One region of the Clostridium sp. CM041 genome, then DNA from elsewhere that is predicted to be linked to it. Evidence: riboswitches for the same ligand, from Rfam matches in the RefSeq annotation. Region 1 holds a riboswitch; each other region holds the start of a gene.
What was found. A riboswitch is a leader RNA that binds a small molecule or an ion and turns the genes downstream of it on or off. The one in region 1 is predicted to bind S-adenosylmethionine.
Positions count from the first base shown of each region.

Region 1 (2,272 bases):
ACTACAAAAAAAGAATCTGGCTTATTAGTAGGTATCGGTGTTTCTTTATGTATTATAGCAACAGCTATGCTAATATTACTTACCACTCTCACAGATGGTGGCATTATTGGTAAAGGTTTTTCAAAAGATTTCAGCGATATGTTTGGTATTATTGCACTATTCTTACTATGTGCACCTGCTGTAGCTTTATTCATTTATTCCGGTATGAAGCTACAAAAATACGAATATTTACAAAGCGGTTTTGATTTACCTCCTCATGTAAGAGCAATTGTAAATCAAAAAAATAATGCTTTTTCATCAAAGCATATGATATCTGTAATAATAGGTGTAAGTCTATGCATCTTATCACCAGTTGCACTTTTTGTATCATCTGCTTTTGGCGACAATGCATCTAGCTACGGATTAGTTGTTTTACTTATGATGGTTGCTATTGCCGTTTTCCTCTTTATATATTTTGGAAATATTAAGCACAGTTTTAGTATTCTTTTACAAATTTATGACTTTACAACTGAAAAAAACTTTACAACAGAAAAAACTGAAGATAATAAACTTATTGCTGCAGTTGCTGCTATCGTATGGCCATTAGCAATCTGTATCTTCCTTGTCAGTGGATTAGTTTTTAATCTATGGCACATTAATTGGATTATATTCCCTATCGTTGGCATTTTATTTGGCATGTTCAGTGCAGCATATAGTATTATAAAAGAGCATAATTAAAATAACTTTATCTATTAAAAAAGTATTGACAATTGTTTTTATGAGTAATATACTAAATACTAATAACTGAATACAACTTATCCAGAGTGGCAGAGGAACTGGTCCGATGAAGCCCGACAACCAGCATTCTTATTCGAATGTAGTGGTGTCAATTCCTGCAGATTGTAAAATCTGAAAGATAAGGATGTTAGCAAATTTTATGATACAATTTTATTGTTTATTAAAGTTAACTATTGCTACTTTCCTTATAGGAAAGTAGCTTTTTTTCTTCCCCAAAAATCTAAATAAATAATGTACTAAATACTAACAACTAAATATAACTTATCCAGAGCGGCAGAGGGACTGGCCCGATGATGCCCGACAACCAGCATTTTTAAAAGAAGTGCACTGGTGTCAATTCCATCAGATTGTAAAATCTGAAAGATAAGGACGATAGCAAATTTTATGATACAATTTTTTTTATTGTTTAATAAAATTAATCATGCTGCTTTCCTTATAGGAGAGCAGCTTTTTTTGAAAAATAATTATAAAAGGAGAAATTAATATGAGTGAGCGAAAATTAAGTTTTGAAACTTTACAGGTACATGCAGGGCAGGTTCCAGACCCTACTACAGGATCGAGAGCAGTCCCAATTTATCAAACATCATCTTTTGTTTTTAAAAATGCAGATCACGCAGCAAATTTATTTCAATTAAAAGAAGAAGGAAATATATATTCAAGGATAATGAACCCAACTACAGACGTTTTTGAAAAAAGAGTAGCCGCTCTTGAAGGCGGAGTAGCAGGACTTGCTACAGCTTCAGGAATAGCTGCAACATTCTATGCAATACTTAATGTTGCAAATTCAGGCGATGAAATAGTAGCTGCAAGCACTCTATATGGTGGTACTTATGAACTATTTAATGTTACTCTTAGAAAACTTGGAATTAACGTAACATTTGTTGATCCAGATGATCCTGAAAATTTTAGAAAAGCTATCTCTAATAAAACAAAAGCACTTTATGCTGAAACAATGGGAAACCCAAAAATAAATGTTCTAGATATAGAGACAGTAGCGGATATTGCTCATGAAAATAAAATACCCCTTATTATTGACAATACCTTTGCAACTCCCTTCCTTTGCCGTCCAATTGAGCATGGTGCAGATGTAATTATTCATTCAGCAACAAAGTTCATTGGAGGACATGGAACTACTATTGGTGGAATTATAGTTGATGCTGGTAAATTTGATTGGGCAGCTAGCGGTAAATTCCCTGATTTTACAACTCCGGATAAAAGCTATAATGGAATAGTATATGCTAATTTAGATGCTCCAGCATTCGCTTTAAAAGCTAGAGTTCAACTTTTAAGAAACACCGGTGCGACGCTTAGCCCTCAAAGTGCATTTTTATTTCTTCAAGGTTTGGAATCATTATCGTTAAGAGTTGAGAGACATGTAACAAACGCTAGGAAAGTTGTTGAATTTTTGAGTAAGCATCCAAATGTTTCATGGGTAAATTATCCTGAACTTGAAGGGAGCAGATACAAAGATTTAGCTAAAAAATACCTACCAAAA
Region 1 covers NZ_CM143648.1:1,910,594-1,912,865, forward strand. Annotated here, with positions in the region: gene ACWJJT_RS08980 (permease prefix domain 1-containing protein) at 1-717, shown strand, start outside; SAM riboswitch class I at 792-902, shown strand; SAM riboswitch class I at 1,036-1,147, shown strand; gene ACWJJT_RS08985 (O-acetylhomoserine aminocarboxypropyltransferase/cysteine synthase family protein) at 1,262-2,272, shown strand, end outside.

Region 2 (2,272 bases), 810 kb from region 1:
CTTAACCACTCGAATGGAATATAGCGCAGAAATTGGGCAGTCAGAGCATGACAAACAAGGTGCCGCTAAAGGTCCTGCATTAAAAATAGGAAAAGATCACAAATTGGTGAGGTACTTAGAAAAAGCTATTGGTATAGATGGCGAATCTCCGTATGCAGCTATTCAAAATATCACAAATAAAAATCTACAATTTGAAACAACTATTTGCTTCAAAACTGTGTATAACTATTTGGATAATAATTTGTTTTTAAATATAAGTAACAAAGATCTGCCTGTTAAAAAGAATGCTAAAAAGAGAAACTATAAAAAAATAAGATCAGCGTATAACAATACCAAAGGAACTAGCATATCGGAGAGACCTGCAGCGGTAGCTGCACGTGATGAGATAGGCCATTGGGAAATGGACACTGTAGTTGGCAAACAGGGTACAAAAACTGTCTTAATGGTGTTAAGTGAAAGAGTAACTCGTAAGGAGTTAGTCTTTAAAATACCATCTAAATCACAGGCGGCTGTCGTGAAAGAATTGGACAAATTGGAGCGTAAAATGGGAATGTTATTCTCAAAAACATTTAAAACAATCACCTGTGATAACGGCTGTGAGAACCTTGATTTCGAGGGTATTGAGAACTCAGTAAGAAATAAACGAAAGAGAACTAAAGTGTATTATGCTCACCCATATAGTTCATGGGAGCGAGGCACAAACGAAAATATCAATAAAATGATACGACGATTTATCCCAAAAGGTGTGGATATTTCAGCATTCTCTAAAAAACAAATTATGCAAATACAGCACTGGATCAACAATTATCCAAGAAGGATTTTCAACGGTTTATCTGCCAATATGATGGAACAGAAAACCATTACAACTTAACATTATATTTTTCGTGAAAATTTCGGACATTTTATATTGCAATCTACAATGTTTGGAGAAAGTGTATAAAAACTTCTTTACATAGCATTCATATAGTGATATTATAAATCTAATTTAATAAATAAGTTAATTCTCATCAAGAGAGATAGAGGGACTGGCCCGATGACATCTCGGCAACCATCAGACGTTATTGTCTGAATAGGTGCTAAATCCTGCGTTAATTTCATTGTAAATTATCGGAAGATGAGAGAGGTGTCTTTGTAATTTTATACCTCTTTCATCATTATATAATGATGAAAGAGGTTTTTGTTTTTTGAATAGATGTAAATAAAATTTAATAGTGTCTTATCAAGAGAGGTGGAGGGACTGGCCCTATGAACCCCGACAACCAGTATCATATTATGATACATGGTGTTAATTCCTGCAGCATTGCTGCAAGATAAGAATAAGTTTGGAAGTAGTGCCCAAGTTTATTCTTGGGCTCTATTTTTTTAGAGTAATGTTTAAAGAAAGTATCAAAAGGTAAAGATGAATTATAAGAAACGAAAAGGAGAAGGGATATCATGATTAAAGTTCGAGGTGTAAGTAAAAGTTTTTCAGCGGTTAAAGTGTTAAATGATGTTTCATTTACAGTGGAGGAAGGTGATATTTATGGTGTTATTGGTCACAGTGGAGCTGGTAAATCCACTTTACTTAGATGCTTTAATGGGCTTGAAACCTATGATACAGGTACCATTAATATAATGGGAAAAGGGGTGAAACAGCTAAGTTTGAAAGAACTTCGCGAGTTTAGGAAAAATGTAGGCATAATATTTCAGAGTTTTAATCTTATTAACAGTAAAAATGTTTTTGAAAACATAGCATTTCCATTAGAAATATGGGGAAACGACAAAAATTTTATTAAAAAAAGAGTAGATAGCTTAATAGAGTTAGTAGGACTTAAGGATAAGGAAAACGTCAATGTAAAACAACTTAGCGGTGGGCAGAAGCAAAGAGTTGGAATTGCAAGAGCGCTTTCACTTAATCCGAAGATATTACTTTGTGATGAAGCCACCTCTGCACTAGATCCTAAAACTACAAAATCTATATTAGAACTTTTAAGAGATATCAATAATAAATTTAATATAACAATTATTGTAGTTACCCATCAGATGGAAGTGGTAAAAGAAATTTGTAATAAATTTATTCTTTTAGAAGGAGGGGAAATCAAAAGTCATGGCATTACCGATGAACTATTTATTAGGCCAACAAAGGAAATGAAAACACTTATGGGAGAGGAAGAATTACTACCTAGCACGGGATATAACATTAAAATATTTTTTACAAAGGAAATTACTAAGAGTTGCCTCATAACATCCATTGCCAGGGAATTAAACATTGATTTTTCAATAGTATGGGGAA
Region 2 covers NZ_CM143648.1:2,720,798-2,723,069, forward strand. Annotated here, with positions in the region: gene ACWJJT_RS12900 (IS30 family transposase) at 1-871, shown strand, start outside; SAM riboswitch class I at 1,002-1,121, shown strand; SAM riboswitch class I at 1,214-1,317, shown strand; gene ACWJJT_RS12905 (methionine ABC transporter ATP-binding protein) at 1,435-2,272, shown strand, end outside.
Region 2: another riboswitch for S-adenosylmethionine. It lies ahead of ACWJJT_RS12905 (methionine ABC transporter ATP-binding protein); the one in region 1 lies ahead of ACWJJT_RS08985 (O-acetylhomoserine aminocarboxypropyltransferase/cysteine synthase family protein).

Region 3 (2,272 bases), 130 kb from region 1:
CGATGTTGGATTCCATTGTGCATATGCATAACATATTATTCCTAATATTAATGAGCATCCCGTGCCTATATACAAACATTGTTTTGCTCTTTCCTTCTTTCCTGCCCCCATATTCTGAGCTGTCATCGCTGCAATTGCTGAAGCAAATGCAATCGTTGGAAGCATTGTAAATACAATTATTTTTTCGACAACACCTACAGATGCAGAAGCAGTAAGTCCCATTACATTAATAACTGCTGTAATTATTATAAAAGAAATATTAATTAAACCATCCTGTAATGCTATTGGTAATCCTAGCTTAAATACCTTCTTTGCTTTTCCTGCTTCAATCCTAATATGACTACGATGAAACTCAAAGTTAAAACCTATCTTTTTTATATACAGCACCCCAATTATGAAGCTTATAGCTTGAGCAGCTATAGTAGCAATTGCAGCTCCTGGCGCCCCCATATGGAACCCACCCACTAATATTAAATCTACCATAATATTAGTTACGCAAGCTACCGCAATAAAGAATAATGGTGCTTTTGAATTGCCTAGCCCTCGCAGAATACCACTCAACGCATTGTACCCTATAATAAATGGAATACCACAAGAACAGATAAAAATATATTCTTTTGTGTATTTAAATGCCTCTGTTGGCGTATTCATTAAATTTGTAATAGTACCTGTCATTACCACCATAATTACAGTCAACACAGCTGCTATTATACCAAATGTACAAATGATAGTTCCAACTGACTCTGCAATATCTTTATATTTTTTTGCACCCAAATAGTTGCCAATTAAAATAGTACCTCCAGTTGTTAATCCAAGGATAACGCTTGTGATTGTCTGCATAATCTGGCTTCCTGTTGCCACAGCAGAAACTTGCGCCGAATTATCAAACTGTCCAACAACCAACAAATCAGCTGCACCATAGAGTGCTTGCAACAAGCTTGCTAATAGAAACGGAAATGCAAATTTTAAAAGCGTTGGGATAACCTTACCCTCTGTTAAAGTATTCTCTTGTTTCATAATAACCTTTCCTTCTGTTAAAATGTTCTGTTGTGTCATAATATGTGCCTCCTAAAATAAAAAAATGCTGGATAAGGCAGTTGGCTTTATCCAACCATCTTATCCAGCATATAATTATCTATATACCCTCCGATGAACAGTAGCAATCGTAACACATATGTTCAATATTGTCAAAAATAAAACAAAGACATTTTTACCTATTGACAATTGCTTTTACGAGTAATATACTAAGCAATAACAACTGAATACAACTTATCCAGAGCGGCAGAGGGACTGGCCCGATGATGCCCGACAACCAGCATTCTTAAGTGGAGTGCAATGGTGTCAATTCCATCAGATTATAAAATCTGAAAGATAAGGACGATAGCAAATTTTATAATACAATTTTATTGTTTATTAAAGTTAATCACGCTGCTTTCCTTATAGGAAAGCAGCTTTTTTTTATAAGATGCCTAATTACAAGGAGGATGCAAATGCCAATAAAAATACCTGACAATCTTCCAGCGTTTAAAACTTTAAATAAAGAGAACATTTTTACTATTACAGAAGACTGCGCATTTCACCAAGATATTCGGCCTTTAAAAATTGTGATTTTAAACCTTATGCCAACAAAAATCGATACTGAAACACAAATTTTAAGACTTCTTGGGAACTCTCCACTACAGATTGATATAGTTCTTCTTCACCCTGCAAGCCATGCATGTAAAAATATATCGCAGGAACATTTAATTAAATTTTATAACACTTTTGAAGAAATAAAGAATTCTAGATTTGATGGAATGATAATAACTGGAGCGCCAATTGAAAGTATTCCCTTTGAAGAAGTGGATTACTGGGAGGAGCTTAAAAAAATTATGGAATGGAGTGTTCACAATGTATACTCTACCTTGCATATTTGTTGGGGTGCTCAAGCAGGGCTTCATTATCATTACGGAGTGCAAAAACATAAACTTGATAGTAAAGTATTTGGAGTGTTTAAACATAAAATAACAAAGCAAAACGTTAAACTTTTGAGTGGATTTGATGATGAATTTTATGTTCCACATTCAAGACATACTGAAATAAGAAAAGTTGATATTGATAAAATAGATGAGCTTGAAATTTTATCAGAATCTGAGGAATCAGGCATTTACATTGTATCAGCAAAAAAGGGAAGACAAATTTTTATAACCGGGCATTCAGAGTATGATCCATTAACATTAAAAAATGAATATGACAGGGATATAGCAAACGGCTTAAATATAAATGTCCCCAA
Region 3 covers NZ_CM143648.1:1,776,480-1,778,751, forward strand. Annotated here, with positions in the region: gene ACWJJT_RS08285 (MATE family efflux transporter) at 1-1,056, opposite strand, end outside; SAM riboswitch class I at 1,267-1,378, shown strand; gene metA (homoserine O-acetyltransferase MetA) at 1,491-2,272, shown strand, end outside.
Region 3: another riboswitch for S-adenosylmethionine. It lies ahead of metA (homoserine O-acetyltransferase MetA); the one in region 1 lies ahead of ACWJJT_RS08985 (O-acetylhomoserine aminocarboxypropyltransferase/cysteine synthase family protein).